3 regions of the Natronincola ferrireducens genome follow, and region 1 is predicted to be linked to each of the others. Evidence: riboswitches for the same ligand, from Rfam matches in the RefSeq annotation. Region 1 holds a riboswitch; each other region holds the start of a gene.

Region 1 (5,498 bases):
ACACTAGTAGTGTGCTGTTGGCTGTACGTTCTGGTGGCAGAACAAAAAATGTCTCTGATGCTGCAACTATTGCAGAAAGTGCTATATCTGGTTATAATCAAGCTGAAATCGATGAACTAATTGCTAATGATTTTCCCCACTCTATCACTGATTATAATAGAGTAGATGACAAATTGACAGTGAAATTTGGTACTTCTATACATGAAACTGAAGTTGATGTTGACAAAATAGTCATTAAAAAAGAGGAAACAGTTAATGATGAAGTCGTGGAAACAGAAATTTATGTATATAGAGCATATAACCGCACAGCTGATTAGAGTGGATAATATTTATAACGTTGCTGTATATGGATAGAGGGGTGTATCAAACTTGAAAAGTATATGTTCAATAATAACAAAAATTAAATATAATTCTAATAAGGGCATCACCCTTGTAGAATTGATTATAGTCTTAGCACTTATATCGATAATTATGACATTGACCTATTCTCTTTTTCATTTCAACAGTCAAACTTATCGGCTAGTTGATACCCGAGTAAATACTCAGAATGAGTTTAGATTTATGCTTGAGTATCTAGAAAAACAAATAGGAACTGCAACAAGGATAGAACTTCTCGGAAGTGAAGAAGCTGATGTATCTGATGGAAAAATGATATTTGTTAATACTGATGATTCTGTAGGCAATTTAGTGTCAAAAGAGGGTATGGTTGTTTCCAAAATTAGAAATTCAAACCTTTCTGATTTATCAGTAGAGTTTTCTATATCAGGAAAAAATGTCAGAGTAAAGATGGAGGCTTCTGATGGTCATACGATACAAAAGGAGATATTTCCTCAAAATACTACTAATATCATTGGAACCGTAGGTAATACTTACTCGTACTTAAAAGTAATACCTGTGACAACCTATTGATAACTTATCAAAGAAGTAGAATTACAGAAAACATACTGTGATTATAAAACTACACCCACAATCTAAAGAGCTTTATTTTAGCAACTCAATAACTGAAATTACTAAACAAAACTACTGAGTCAATCTTAATGATTGGCTCTTTTTATTTAATAGGAAAAGTAGGACTTTCCTATTAAATAAAAAAGACCTATATAGGTCTTTAAAGTTGATTATTTACCACTTTTATAATAGCTTGTTCCAAGCTCTATTGGAATGGCTATGTTTTCTATTCCAATTTGTTCTATTATTTTTCTCTTTTTGATATTAGGTTCACTTGGATTTAATGTTTTTATAATTCCATTAGCAATAGTCTCAAATATGTGATAGGGCATACCTATTCCCATTTCATTATCATCCCATTTGGCTGCGAATCTCGTATTTGCACATAATAATGATACATTTATATCATTATTTTCATAGGGCGTGGCTGTACATTCTGAACATACCCCTTGATTACCAGTGAATTTAATATTTGTAGGAATTCCACAATCATATGAGTATCCCTGTACTATCCTCATAGCTTGATAAGGATTGGTAATCATGATAATCACATCAGGTTTTATTTCTATCTCTTTCAAAGGTCCTACTACAACACCATAGATTTTATGATCAACATACGTTACATTTCTTTGCACATTTTTTGCAATTCCAACACTTCTGTACATATTGAATGAATGATAAAGCCTCCCCGATACTACTTCATTATCTACATCCATTAGCCCTAAGGCCCTGGAAGATGCTTTACATAAAAAATTATCTGAATTTGCTTTGAAAGACTTACCTTTTGAAGCAAGTTTTACAGTATTACAATAAGACATTTTATAGTTTACTTGTTTTATATCTAAGCTATCAAATTCTTCTTTTGTAAAAATAAATTTAATGCCTACTATATTTCGAGAAAGTCCCAGTGTATAGTTTAATTGTTTGATGATATCCTTATGACTCAATTATCTCACTCTCCATCTTTTTAAATTGTATTTAATAAGTTTACCATTCTATCGTCTAAAAAAAGTCTATTAAAGATAGAAGAAAAGGGTGTCAGGCACTTAAATTACTAACTTATTGAACAAAAAAAGTCAATCTTAACAGGTCGGCTCTTTTTGTGTGGAAAAAATCAAAGGAGAAAGACATATATCATATCCAATCTTATGATAAATGATAATAAAATTAATAAAGGAGGACAATATCAATGATAAAAATAGCCCATGTAGAAGAAGCTAAAAGACTAACAGAACTACCACACAAGGTAGTAGAGGTAGTCAGAGAACTGGTAGAAATCTTAGACAGTGAGTATGGAGAGTACGGGGATGTGGATGGTGGAGAAAACTACACCAACACACTAATTCTGCTAAACAGTGACTAATCGGTTTCCCTAATCATTCCTGAGGGCATTACACCTAAGAAATTACTAAAGGAGGCAATCATCAATTACATGGCAAATAAATTTTTAAAAAACAGTTAACATAATAAAATACCTATCACTCAAAACTGAAAAACTATTACTTAGCCTAGAGATTACCAAAAGAACACCTCTTTGTCCCCCTAGGGACAGGAAAGTATACCTAGGATTTTTTATGCCCCAAAATGGGGGGTAAGACAGACAAAATTTTTCGGTAAGAATGTACACAAGGGACGATCTTGTTGAAAAAAGAGGTAAATCCCACTAGAAAATTTTTGGTGAACTCAACTTAAAAGAGATTGTCAGAAGTTCCAAAAGATTCAGGATAAAACATTTCTTAGAAAGAAAGTGATCATTTGAAAGTGTGGGAAATGAAATTTATCATATATAATGTTATCATAAATGATAACATTATTAATAAAGGAGGACACTATTAATGATACAAATAGACCCTGCAGAAGAAGTAAAAAAACTATTTCTTTAAGCTAATAATTTACAAGCTTTAACTAGGAACAACAGGGTTTCTTATAAAACCATAACAATAAATAAAAACGCTTTAAAATATTGAAATAACAACAATTATTTGCCCAGAAATGACTAGCGAAATTTATTTGCATAGGACTTTTGGCTAATTATAATATTATTAATGTCCAAAGAATATACTACATTAGAATAACATTTATACTACTTTTGGCTAGTATCATTTATACCTAAGGATATAGAATAACAAGATATTTATTACTTACCAAGCAATAGGGAGCTATGAAGTATGACCTTTATTTGGACACTTAGGTCACATGGAGCTGGTAGTGTAACCGACCTCTTGTAAATAAATTATCAATGGGAGGGGAGGGGAGGAGTGCTTATGATTAAGTATGGATTAACTAACTCGTGACATAAAAGTAAAGTTAATCTATAGGTATAGCTTTAAATTAGTTTTTCATACATTTATAGATATACTGACCTAAGGAAGGGCAAACTGCTCAAAAGAACAGGACGCAAAGCCTAGAGTCTAAGGTGCAGATGGTATGATAACGATACCTTTGCCACTATGATAGTCTGGTTGCTGATTATAGAATCGTTATTCTAATACAGATGATAAATCAAATCTAAACTGTTTTGCTAATATGCTAATAAAGGTATAAAACAATGAATCTATATGAGATGAAAGAGGGGAATATTATGAAAAAGAGATTATTCAGCATTTTACTAGCTGTTATGCTTATTTTCTCACTAGTTCAATTTGTTTTTGCAGGCACTGAAGATTGTACTAGTCCAAAAGTCAACCCTACTACGGGGAGCTATGACAGCATCCCTATATTAGGACCAAATCCAATTCCTAGTAGCCTTGAGGCTCCAGAAGGCTGTATATTAAAAGCTTTTAAAATAGATTTAGATGAAAACGAATTAGTAGACGGCATATATAAAGTCGGAGATGATGATACTGCAAGTACAGATCTTAATTCAAAGTTTCAAGTAACAATCACAAATAATGGAGATACATTTGCTTGGGCATCAACTATGCCAGTATTTCATGTATATGTAAAAGGTGGAAATCAAGGTGGTAACTTATACAGTTATTATCCTAAATATCCTCAGGGAGTTTACAATGACTGTGGGTTAAAACAACCAGCTAATAATCCTAACAATACTGGCTCAGGCTGGAGTCATATTACTTTCTACTATTGTGAAAAGCCTATGTTCTATGAAGAGACAGCTTGGGCTTATGGTGGGAATATTGCAAGAAAGTTTACATCTATTGAGGGCTTAAATGCAAACAACTGGGGATGGACCAATGGACCTATTAGTGAAGGTGAATATGTATTGAAATTGTGGGCTGGTGCTGGTCAAAATAATCTTGATAATGGAATTCATGTTGGAAATGTTATAGTTGATTATAAAGCTGGTACAGTGATTGTAAATTATGATATATTTAGTGGTTATGCACTTCAAGAAACCCATCTATGGATTGGGAACCAAGAGCTTCCTTCAGACCGTCGGGGTCGCTTAACCAATGCTCCTGGTCAATTGGGCTTTAAGGTAGGGGAAGAATATAAATTTAATGGCGATATCTATGTTGCTGCCCATGCTGTAGTAGGTATTCCCGCGGTAGATTAGGTGACTGTAATCAAAACAAGAAAAACCCTTCTATAGGGAAGCTGACCCTACAATGCCATTAAGTACCAGAGAGGATTAATAGAATACTTCAAATACTATCATACAACACACAAGTTTTTGTTGCATATACTTATAATAAGGAGTTGTATGATTATGAAAAAAAATCGTTTTATCTACTATGGTATATTTTTACTAACGGTTTTTGACATAGCTTTTACGTCGATAGGATTACAACTGGGGATTATAGAAGAGGCAAACCCTATCATGGATTACTTTATTCATTTATCCATGATCCTATCCATAATCGGTGTGGTATTATATGTAGGAATAGCGATGATTTTTTTATACAAAGTCAGGTCTAAAATACCGTGGTTATCTAAAGCCCTCATGGGATTAACGGCTGTAAAGCTTTGGATAATGGTACTGCATGTTAGATGGGTAGCTTTATATTTTATCTCTTAATAATTCAGGGTCAATCCTTAGGGGTTGACTCATCTTCATTCTGTTTCTCCTGCAAAGCTCGCCAAATAGAGGAATAGGTAAGACCATCCACAATCGTGCCTTGAAACTCTTCATAATTTTCATAGATAAAATCATAAATTCTTTGAGGACTAGTGGTATTAAGGACTTCTGTTAATCTATAAATGGCTTTTTTAGTAGTAGGAGTTAATGCCTTCTTTTTTCTAGTAGCTTTATAGGCAATGATGTCTTCCATATAATCCTCCCAATCATGAAAAATATAGGCATGGGTAGTCTTATCACCAGACTTTCCTGTAGGGGATGGGTTATCCTTTAAGGACTGTATATTTTTTTCCATGATATGGACATACCTACTTACTGTTCTTCTATCGATATTCAACTTAGCTGCAATCTCACGATAAGATAATTTTTCAAGAAAGTGATATTTAAAAATATCAATAAGCAGTTCTTTTTTCACAGGATAACCCCCCTTTTTATTTCCAAGTATATCATAACAATAGGTGGGGATGAAGGATATTTTTCACTAATTATGTACAACAAGAAAGGGTTTTAA
Region 2 (5,498 bases), on a different contig from region 1:
TTATAATCAATAAATATTCTATTTTTTTCTACAAAAACACTAAAATATAATGATTATCATTTTATTTGTATAGACAAGAAAAAAATATGATAAAATAGATATTAATCTGTAGTATGGGAGGTTTTTGTATGAGGGTTATTGTATTGGTGGGTACCAGTGGAACAGGTAAAAGCTATCAAGCTATGCATGTGGCTAAAGCAAAAAATATTAAATATATTATTGATGATGGGCTTTTAATTAAAGAAAACAAAGTTTTGGCAGGGTATTCTGCAAAAAGGGAAAAATCAAAGATGGCGGCAATAAAAAGAGCTCTTTTTATTGATAACAATCATCGACTAGAAGTTAAACAAGCCATTGATAAAGAAAATCCTGAAGGAATATTGATTTTAGGAACTTCAGAAAAAATGGTTTATTCCATTGCCCAAACCTTGGAGCTTGGGGATGTGACAGAAAAGATTTATATAGAGGATATTGCTACGGAAGAGGATATTAAAACTGCTAAAAAAAGTCGTAAAAAGGAAGGAAAGCATATTATCCCGGTACCAACCTTTGAAATTAAAAAGGAATTTTCTGGATATTTCCTAAACCCCTTAAAGGTATTCAAGAGGATGGGCAGAGACGAAACCCAAGAAGCAGAAAAATCTGTCGTAAGACCTACCTTTAGTTACTTAGGGAAGTATACCATATCCGACAGGGTGGTTCGGGAATTAATTTTCTATGCTGCCAATAAAATTATAGGCATATATAAAATAGACCATGTAGATATCACTAATACCCAAGAGGGCTTGACTATTGAGCTGGAGGTAAAAATTGTTTATGGCAATCCTATTAGAGCCCTAATGGAACGGTTGCAGGAGCAGGTAAAGTATGAGGTTGAAGAGATGACATCCTTTAATATTATTAGTGTCAATGTAGATGTAAAAAGTTTGGTAATATGCGATTAAGGTATTTGCAAATTAAAAATGGATATGCTATAATTTAAATTGAAGGCTTGGCTAACGGTTTCGGATAACAGTAATAATTAGACAAATTTTTTTGTCCATAAGGGTAAAAATTAGTTAATAATTTAACGGTATCTATACATAATTATTTTAGGATGAAATAGTAGGTCTTATATTTACTGAAAAATCAAAATGTTTTCAAAAAAGCCTTTGCTTTTTTGATATAAATGCTACACTATATTTTTAGAAGCATATAAAATATTTTTTAGGAGGGTATAGGAACATGGGGGAAAAACACATCAATGTATTTGAAACGGCTCAAAAGCAGGTGAAGCAGGCATGTGACAAGCTAGGAACAGATCCAGCGGTATATGAGATTTTAAAAAATCCAATGAGAGTATTGGAAGTAGCGGTTCCTGTTAAAATGGACGATGGCACAGTGAAAAGTTTCATTGGCTACAGGGCGCAGCACAATGATGCTATAGGGCCTTTTAAAGGTGGTATTAGATTTCATCCAGATGTAAACCTGGACGAGGTAAAAGCTCTTTCTACATGGATGACATTTAAATGTGGTGTAGTTGGTGTTCCATATGGTGGAGGTAAAGGTGGAATTACTGTAAATCCATCGGAATTATCCCAAGGAGAATTAGAAAGATTATCAAGAGGATTTACTAGAGCTATTGCTCCAATCATCGGAGAAAAAGTGGATATTCCGGCACCAGACGTAAATACAAACGGTCAAATTATGGCTTGGATGGTAGACGAATATCACAAAGCTACTGGTGATTTCCAACCTGGAGTACTTACAGGAAAGCCTGTATCCTTCTATGGTTCATTAGCAAGAACAGAAGCAACTGGATATGGTGTGGCCATTATGGCGAGAGATGCTGCTAAGAAAATTAATTTACCATTAGAAGAAGCAACAGTTGCTCTTCAAGGCTTTGGTAATGTAGGTAGTTATGCGGCTTTATATATTGCAGAAATGGGAGCTAAGGTAGTTGCGGTTTCTGATGCCTCTGGATGTATCATAAACAAAAATGGTCTTGATGTACCGGCATTAGCAGAATATGTAAAAGAACACAAGATTGTAAAAGACTTCCCAGGAGCTGAAGAAGTAATAGATAGAAATGAAGTTTTTGCATTAAATGTAGATATCTTAATGCCATGTGCTTTAGAAAATCAAATTACAGCAGAAAATGCTGTTAATATTAAGGCTAAAATCATCAGTGAAGGTGCTAATGGACCTACAACATTAGATGCAGATAAAATTCTAGACGAAAGAGGCATCGTTGTAGTACCAGATATTTTAGCAAATGCTGGTGGTGTTACAGTATCCTATTTTGAGTGGGTACAAAACCTAATGAGATATTCTTGGACCTTTGAAGAAGTTCAAGAAAAGCAATCTCAATTAATGGAAAAAGCCTTCAATGAAATTTGGGCATTAAAAGAAGAGCATGGGGTAAACATGAGGGTAGCGGCTTACATGATGTCTATCAAGCGTGTTGCTGATGCTATGAAGTTAAGAGGCTGGTACTAGGATTTTAAAATAAAAATTATATAGTAATAGTTGGGGCAGATATTCTTCGGAGTATCTGCCTTTATTACTATTTAATCATTTAAATACAAAGAATAGCAAACAAATTATTAATAGATTAAGAACAAATCAAGTTACTTATTATACAAATTAGCAGTATAGAGAGAACATGATTGGCAACGATTAAGGAAATACCAAAGGATAAAAGCCTAGAGGCGAATATACCGCTAGTTTATAGTAATGATAGAGTAGGAACCCAGTTTACGTTGGATTTTGGAAAAGTTGCTGGGAATTTGTAGAGGATGATATTACACAGGAATTTTAAATGCAAAAAAAGAAAAGAAACTACAAAAGTTTACTAATATTCCTGTAGAAATTTACGTAAAAAAGCAAATCTATGATTTAAAAGCTTAATATTGTAAGAATAACAACGAAGAGTTTATATTTTAAACAACCCCCAAACTAGATATAATAAAATATATAGATGGGGACAATGATTTGTATTCTTTAATTGGGCACTTGGAATGCAAGGAGTCAGTAGTGCAACCTGCCAGCTAGTAATAGCTGGTTTTGTGTTCTAATCCATTAGGGGGAATTGTTACAATAAATAAACCTACTGCATATAATTTTTTTAAAATGGCAATATTCTAATGAGGTTTAGAATAATATATAGAAGCTTATTAATAATGACAGTAAAAGACCTAATAATATCATAGAATAAAAACATGGAAGAAGTGATGTGGCCTGTGGACAATAGGCAGAAAGTAACTACCTTGTTTATGAAAACCAACTTCTTAGAAAATCAACCTGGAGAGATAAAAGTTATCTATATTTATCGATATATGTCATTATTATTGACTTCCCTCTTCTATCTAATTGGCACACCCTCTGTACCCATTATATTTAAGATAGGAGTTATCTTTTTATTGTATTTATCTGCAAAAATTATGATGGGTTTCTACATAAAGCTTCACAAAAACGTATTTATCATGAAGGTATTGGTTTTATTAGAGTCTTCAGGAATTATACTATTACTATTTCCATCAGGAGGTATCAGTAGTCCTTTTATTTGGTATGCATTGAATCCCGTTTTAGTGGCGGCTAATTATTTAAATACCATCTTTTGCTGGTTGACCCTAACCCTTTATCTTGTTTCGGCAACCGCTATAAGCATCAATTTTATTAATCACTACAACCAATCAATTATAGAGATGACAAAGGAAAATGCTCACCTCGTTTTAGTATTTGTTTTAATCACATTAGCTGTTCAACTACTTTCCAATCTATGCAAAAAGCTACATGAGCAATCGCATCATTTAGTGATACAAAAAAGGGAGCTGTTAAAAGCCAATGATGCTTTACAACAGCTGAATGGAAGTCTTGAAGAATCCATGGAGCACATTATGGATCTTTATCAGGCGGTGGAGATATTCACTAACCAAAACAATCGTCAAAATCTATTTCAAGTTTTTGCAGATTATACAGAAAAACTGACAAAAACAAATTTAGCTTTTTTTTGTGGGTTACCCTATTCAAAATATAGGGAAATAATTACAGTCAGTAACGATAAAAGCATCAATAATGAGAAATTACAGATTAAAAAGGCCATTCAAGAGTATGGAGATTCCTTTAAACATACTGCTTACCCCATGGAATTTATAATTAATGCCCAAAGATACAGCCTGATAAAGGTAAAATCCTCAACCAATAGATATGGATTAATAGGAATTCAGTTAGAGGATGAGACCCAATTAAATGGGCTAAGGTTAAGACAGTTATACTTTCTTGCTAACCTATGCACTGTCATTTTAGAAAGGTTGGAGCTAGAAGAAATAGAAGAACAACTAATGCTAGTAGAAGAGCAAAATCGAATTGCTAATGAAATACATGACAATGTATCTCAACGGCTTTTTAGTATTACTTATGCCATCCATGCTTTAAATGGAAAATGGCAAAGCATTTCAAATGATAGATTAAAAGTACAGTTAGAGCATATTAGACAATCTGCCAACGAAGCTATGCAGGATCTAAGGGCTTCTATATATCGGCTAAGCTCAAGAAAGAGGGGGGAGAAGTCCCTACATAAAACCATTAACACTTATCTTAATAGCTTAGCTAATCTTAACGGTATTACCGTAGATTTTGAAATAAAAGGAGAAGAGGAACTGATTCCAAATCCAGTAAAAAAAGCATTTTTTAGGCTTATCCGTGAGGCCACAGGGAATGCAGTCCGGCACGGAAGATGTAAAGAGATACAGGTGGAAATTCACGTGGAGAAAGGAAAAATAGTGCTGATGGTACGTGATGACGGCAAGGGCTTTAACTTCAGTGCACTACAGCAAACTCAGCATAGTGGTCTAGGGATTGGAAATATGAAAAATCTTGTAGAAGCTTTTGGTGGAGAATTTCAATTATATAGCCAGTTGGGTAACGGAACAAAAATACACATTACTATTCCAACTAATAGGGGTTCTATTGAAGAGGAAGGAGGTTTAGCTATATGAAAATTGTTATAGTAGATGACCATCCCCTTGTAAGAAAGGGATTATCTCTTGTACTGGAAAACGAAAAAAATATAGAAGTAAAAGGAGAAGCTGGAACCATCACGGAGGCCTGTGAGATTATATTAAAGGAAAAGCCTGATATAGCCTTAGTTGATATAAAGCTTGGTCGGGAAAATGGCCTAGAAATTATTGAAAAAATTTTTAAAGAGAAAATAACCTGTAAATTCCTTTTATTAACCTCATCTGCAAATGAAGAGGATTTTAGACGGGCAGAAATATTAGGTGCCCATGGTTACGTCCTGAAAGAAGCATTGCCTGAGGAACTCTTATATGCCATCAATCTTGTGAACAGGGGAAGAAAGTACTATGATCCAGGATTAATGGAACTGTTAATGCAGGAGGATGACAGCGAAGAAATTTTAACAGAACGGGAGCAGGAGGTATTAAAGGCTTTAGGGAAGGGCTTGAGCAATCGGGAAATAGGCAACAGACTATTTATCACAGAGTATACCGTAAAAA
Region 3 (5,498 bases), on a different contig from region 1:
TTTTAGGATTGTATGGTGGTGGCGATATCAATTTATTTAGACAGGTTTTAACCATACCTATCTCTATTATCCTAGGTATTGGTTTAGGGGTTATGGTGGGATTTTTAATGGTATTTCTCTTTAAAAAGTACTCTATGCGGGATACCAAAAAAGTGCTTATTGTGTTGGGTGCTGCCATTGTCCTTAATAGTATTGAAGAGTTCCTAGAAGGTTTCATCCCTATTGCCAGCTTGCTAGGGGTAATGACCATTGGATTCATTCTCCTAGAGCATTATCCCTTTGTGGCCAAACGGCTAAGTGATAAATTCAATAAAATATGGGTATTTGCTCAGCTATTATTATTTGTCCTTGTAGGTGCTGAAGTAAATATTTATGTGGCTATTGATTCAGGTTTTATAGGTTTAATAATTATTGCAATTGGGTTAATCGCTAGAAGCATTGGTGTATTAATATCAGTAGCCGGAACAAATCTTAACAGACAGGAAAAGTTTTTCTGTGTTATTTCTTATGTGCCCAAAGCCACTGTTCAAGCGGCTATTGGAGCTGTCCCCCTCGCTATGGGGGTGCCATCAGGAGAAATTATTTTAGCAATTGCTGTATTATCCATTCTAGTTACAGCCCCCTTGGGAGCCTTTGGCATTAGAGTTACTAGTGAAAAATGGTTAACCTCAGAAAAATAATAGTTATCTATAAAAAAACTATCAGAAGTGGAAAATTCTGATAGTTTTTTATTGTTCCTGAAATTGTTTGTTAACTATTTTAATTTTGTTATTTATAAGAATCAATTTTTATGTCATCAATCCACACTGTCGTATTAGAGCTTAGTACAGCTGTTTTTATTTTAATTATTCCTTCAATTGGGATATCAAAGTATATCATTTCCCACTGTCCTATCACTTTAGCACTATAATCTATAGCATGTTGAAACTTTAAGTCATCATCACTATTATATCCTTGAAACTCCATTTTAATGTCTTCAAAGCCATCCGTCATGATCCAGAGGGAAAGAACCCCATTGTTTTGTATATTAACATTATTTAAGAAGATATCCTTAGATAAATGATCGAAAGTACCTAAAAATTTTAGGGCATATTCTCCACTTCGGAATATCGTATCATCAGTTGTTACAATATCCGAATCAGGATAGAAAACATCATATTTTTCAAAATTTTCTATGACATGGCTGCTTTGTATAGGTTTTGTTAAGTCGTCATCCCCCTCTCCATCCTCTTCTATTATTCTTATCACTCTACTAAATTCTTCACTCCAATTGCTATTTGCGTCTTTTACCCTTAGAGCAATCTCATATCTTCCTTCATCTTGTAAAGACAAGCTTAAATCCTTTGAAGAATATTGATTTAAAACATTATCTTCTTTTCTAACTTCCCATAAAAATTCTTTAAGTTTATTATCATCACCAAAAACAATACTATTATTTATAAACTCCCAATGGTTATCTATTTGATTTTCTTCAAAATAAGCCATAGGTATATTTGATTCACTATCCCCTGTTTTAGACCTATCTCCTATTCCAAGGGCTAATACAGCAATGGCTACTCCAACAACTGCTGTTGCTATAGTTGCTTTAATAAAAGTATGATTTTGTTGTTTCTTAGGTTGTCTTTTTTTATAAGAATTATAATTATCCTCTTCTAAAAGTTTTGATACTTCCTGTAAATGATGGCTATTATAGGAACCACCCCTATAGAGAAACTGAAAATCCCTTAGAATTTCATGAAAATTTGTATATTCATGATCTCCCTGTTCTAAATCCTTTATAAATTCTACTATTCCATCTAAGACATTAGATTGTACATTTGTAATACTAATATTTGAACAAACAATTGTTTTTAATACAGCTGCTACGCTTTGGGCCACTCTCTTGAAGCTATGGTCATAATCTACCATCCCATCCTCTAGGAATAACAATTCATTAAATAGTATATTTCCTTCTTTTATAGTTATTTGAGACTCATCGATTAGAATATGCTTAATATCATTGGAAAAACCATCATATTTCACTATTCCTTTTAAATACTGATAAGCTAAATTCAAACCTTCTTCTATAGTGAGGGTATTATTCTTCACATATTCTGCTAAATATTGGGATTTTTTGAAGCTAGTGACAAGAACAATTCCTTCATTAAGCTCCTCAAAATAGACTAAGTTGTTTAATAATTGTAATTGTTCCTTTACTTCCTGCTGTAGAAATCTTTGGACATTTAAAATATTGATTATAACAAATTTACTGTTATCTTCCTTAAAGGAACCGATAAAAATCTTTTGTTCATCAGTGGTTTTGAATATATCATGAATATTAAATTGATAAATATACTTGCTGGCCATTTTAAAAACCTACCTTACTTGTAAATTTTACTTTTATATTTATATTTATAGGAACCCTTAAGATATTTATTTAAAGATATTTATTTTGACTTCTATTTAATAAAAAATAAGAGCACCCTTTACTTAAGGCGCCCTATAGTTTAATATCCTATTACTACTATATATTTGGCAACCTGGCAATCATAGGAATAGTACTTCCCTTAGATCCATAGCTTTGCGTCCTCATTTTTCAATAAGTTTGCTATTATCAATATTATTAAATTTTATAATGGTTATTATGTGAATCTAACATACTACACCATAAGACATATTTTTCTACATTTTTTTTAAAATTCCTTCTTTTCTGTTGTATATAATAAATTTTAAGGAGGGATTAATAATAATATATTGTGATTGTATGTTCTTTAAATAATATTCCACTACACTTACTTCCAGGATTTAGAACTTAATCTCTACTTGGAGAAATGAAAGCTTTAGCAATACACTAAAGGCTAATAATATAGGATGAAAAAATATGAGAAACATAAATTTTAAAAACCTCTTGAAGCATAAAATCTTCAAGAGGTCAGACATTACCCATTGTTTCTTAACATTTAAACTTAGTATACTTGCTTGTATTTCCTCTGCCACCACTGCAAATCCTCTAGATGGTTCCATGACTGTATTTAGTGATAAATTAAAACTTCCAGCTACATTCTTTAATATATTGATGATATTTTAAGTATATATGTATCATTTAAAAACAGATAAAACCCACTTATCTTTCAAAAACAATTTGGCCGTCCATAATTGTCATATCAACCTTGGTATCTCTAATCTCTGATACCTCTATATTGAATAGATTTTTATCAAGAACCATAATATCTGCAAATTTGCCTATCTCCAACGTTCCAAGTTCATTTTCCCTGGATGTTCCGTAGGCGGAACCATAGGTATAGGATCTCAACACTTCATACATCGTGAGCTTTTCCTTTGGATTCCAACCACCTTTAGGTTCTCCATCATTATGGAGCCTTGTGACAGCTCTGTAAATTTCTATAAATGGATCATTATCTACAACTGGACAATCACTGCCAAGGGCCAAAACGCCAGCGGCATCATAAAGATTCTTAAGAGGCCAAGTTTTCTCTGCCCTAGCTTCTCCCAACGTCATTCTATATGGATTAGCATCAAAAGTCTGGGTAATCGCAAGATGCTCTGGTTGAACTGACGGGATTATACCTAAGCCTCTGACTCTTTGTATATCATCAGGATGTACCAGTTCAAAATGCTCTATACCATGTCTGGCTTTATTTTGTCCAAACTTCTTTATAGCACTTTCATAAAAATCCAATGCCATTCTAGCAGCTCCATCTCCACAACAATGTAGTCTAATAGAAAACTCTAGCTTATGGGCTTCCTCTACAGCCTTGGCAATAGCATCAAGATCCGATAGAGGAAGTCCCTTATTGCCAGGACTGTCAGCATAATCATTAAGCATCAAAGCAGTATGGGTTGTAGGAACACCATCCATAAATTGTTTTAACAAAGTAATTTTTCGCTTGTCGGTATTATGTTTTCTCCTCAGCTCAGCTGTTTTCTGTAAATCCCCCAATAGATCGGCAGCTGAATGTATCCTTACATGTAATTCTCCATTATCCTCTAATTCCCTATATGCTTCATAATCTCCCATATTTAATCCAAAATATGGCTGCATATCATTTACTGATGTTATGCCAAATTCTATAGCATTTTTAGTATAGGCCTTTACATAACGTTTGTCCTTCTCCATTGAGGAAGCAAGAGCAAGAACACCCACCAAACCCAAAGCTGTTTCATATAGAAATCCTGATGGTTCTCCGTTTTCTAACCTACCTATTTCTCCATACAATGGATCAGGAGTATTTGCATTTATACCTGCAACCTCTAACGCTTTACTGTTTACCCATGCCCCATGTGCCTCTGCATTTAATAAAAATACCGGCTTATCTGGAAAATATTTGTCTAATGTGTACTTTGTAGGTAGTTGTTTGTTATTCCAAAAGACATGATACCAATTAAATCCAAGTATCCATTCTGTCATAAGATTAGGGTTGACATCAACAAAGTCTTTCAGCATCTTTGCCGCCTCTTCTTCAGAAGTAGCCTTACCTAGATTTACATAGGTCTTATACATACCTGCTAAAATTAGATGGGTATGACTATCATAAAAAGAGGACATTATTAGCTTATCTCCTGCATTAATTATTTTAGTATCGGCATCCACAAAATTTTCCATATCTTGAGGACTACCTATTCCTATAATTTTATTGTTTTTAACTGCTACAAAACCCTTAAAAGGATTTGGCGTGATACTATCAAATATAGCATTTCCTTTTAGAATTAAATTTGCTTTCACTATTATCTTCTCCCCTTCTGGATTGATTGTTAAATTCTATATTCTTTTCATCCTAAGCCATGATAAACCCCATGATCAGATAGCCAATCATGCCGATTACAAAAGGAATGCTGATTAAAGGTAAAGCTGTTTTAGAATAGTCCATATTTTTTATGCCTGTGGATGCACATGTGACTGTGACAGCATCACTATAAAAGCAAGTATGACTCCCAAATGCTGTTGCCGCTGCCACCACGCCGATGGCCATGAATATGTTTACTTCTAAAGCTACTGCCAGAGGAAGAATTATAGGGAATGAAATAGCTGCAACACCCCAAAAGCTCCCTGTGGAGAAGGCAATTGCACCTACAACTAGGAATACAACCGCAGGAAAAAGGGCAGGACTTAAAATCGGAGTTACACTTTCAATAACATAGGGTGTAAGTCCTAACATATCGTTGAAATTTTGTAATACAAATGCAACTAAAACAAGACCTGTTACATACAACATATCCTTAAAACCCTCTACAGTATAATCACAAAATTTTCCTAAGGTAATTAGTTTCTGAGGGAAAAGTAACACAAAACATGTTATCAATGCAAATATCACTCCAAGTAGTATATCCTCTGTATATATTGTAACTCCAATTAAAATAAGCATAGGTATTATGAAATTCAAAGCACTTGAAGTTTTTATTTCTTTGGTTGATGCTATTAATTCCTCAGACTCTTCTCCCTCTTTATAATAATCTTCAGGGAAAACTTCGCCATATAATAGGGCTCTCTCTTCTGCTTT

The links. Region 1 has a riboswitch for cyclic di-GMP ahead of BLS22_RS07270 (hypothetical protein). Riboswitches for the same ligand answer to the same signal wherever they lie in the genome.
Region 2: it holds a riboswitch for cyclic di-GMP, as region 1 does, so the genes downstream of both, BLS22_RS01660 (sensor histidine kinase) here and BLS22_RS07270 (hypothetical protein) in region 1, are expected to answer to the same signal.
Region 3: it holds a riboswitch for cyclic di-GMP, as region 1 does, so the genes downstream of both, BLS22_RS03955 (hypothetical protein) here and BLS22_RS07270 (hypothetical protein) in region 1, are expected to answer to the same signal.

The regions. Positions count from the first base shown of each region.
Region 1 is NZ_FNFP01000002.1:357,688-363,185, reverse strand. Features, by position in the region: gene BLS22_RS07285 (type II secretion system protein) at 1-317, shown strand, start outside; partial or broken gene BLS22_RS15610 (pilus assembly FimT family protein) at 370-480, shown strand; gene BLS22_RS15360 (hypothetical protein) at 562-909, shown strand; gene BLS22_RS07275 (DUF169 domain-containing protein) at 1,119-1,895, opposite strand; gene BLS22_RS15080 (hypothetical protein) at 2,138-2,311, shown strand; cyclic di-GMP riboswitch class II at 3,094-3,177, shown strand; cyclic di-GMP riboswitch class I at 3,311-3,418, shown strand; gene BLS22_RS07270 (hypothetical protein) at 3,530-4,465, shown strand; gene BLS22_RS07265 (DUF5658 family protein) at 4,619-4,927, shown strand; gene BLS22_RS07260 (sigma factor-like helix-turn-helix DNA-binding protein) at 4,938-5,402, opposite strand.
Region 2 is NZ_FNFP01000001.1:363,282-368,779, forward strand. Features, by position in the region: gene BLS22_RS01650 (Asp23/Gls24 family envelope stress response protein) at 129-944, shown strand; gene BLS22_RS01655 (Glu/Leu/Phe/Val family dehydrogenase) at 1,225-2,478, shown strand; gene BLS22_RS15470 (pseudouridine-5'-phosphate glycosidase) at 2,649-2,774, shown strand; cyclic di-GMP riboswitch class II at 2,953-3,036, shown strand; gene BLS22_RS01660 (sensor histidine kinase) at 3,222-4,979, shown strand; gene BLS22_RS01665 (response regulator) at 4,976-5,498, shown strand, end outside.
Region 3 is NZ_FNFP01000001.1:869,318-874,815, reverse strand. Features, by position in the region: gene BLS22_RS03960 (cation:proton antiporter) at 1-680, shown strand, start outside; gene BLS22_RS03955 (hypothetical protein) at 769-2,346, opposite strand; cyclic di-GMP riboswitch class I at 2,511-2,599, opposite strand; gene BLS22_RS03950 (hypothetical protein) at 2,861-3,067, shown strand; gene BLS22_RS03945 (amidohydrolase) at 3,104-4,723, opposite strand; gene BLS22_RS03940 (Na+/H+ antiporter NhaC family protein) at 4,776-5,498, opposite strand, start outside.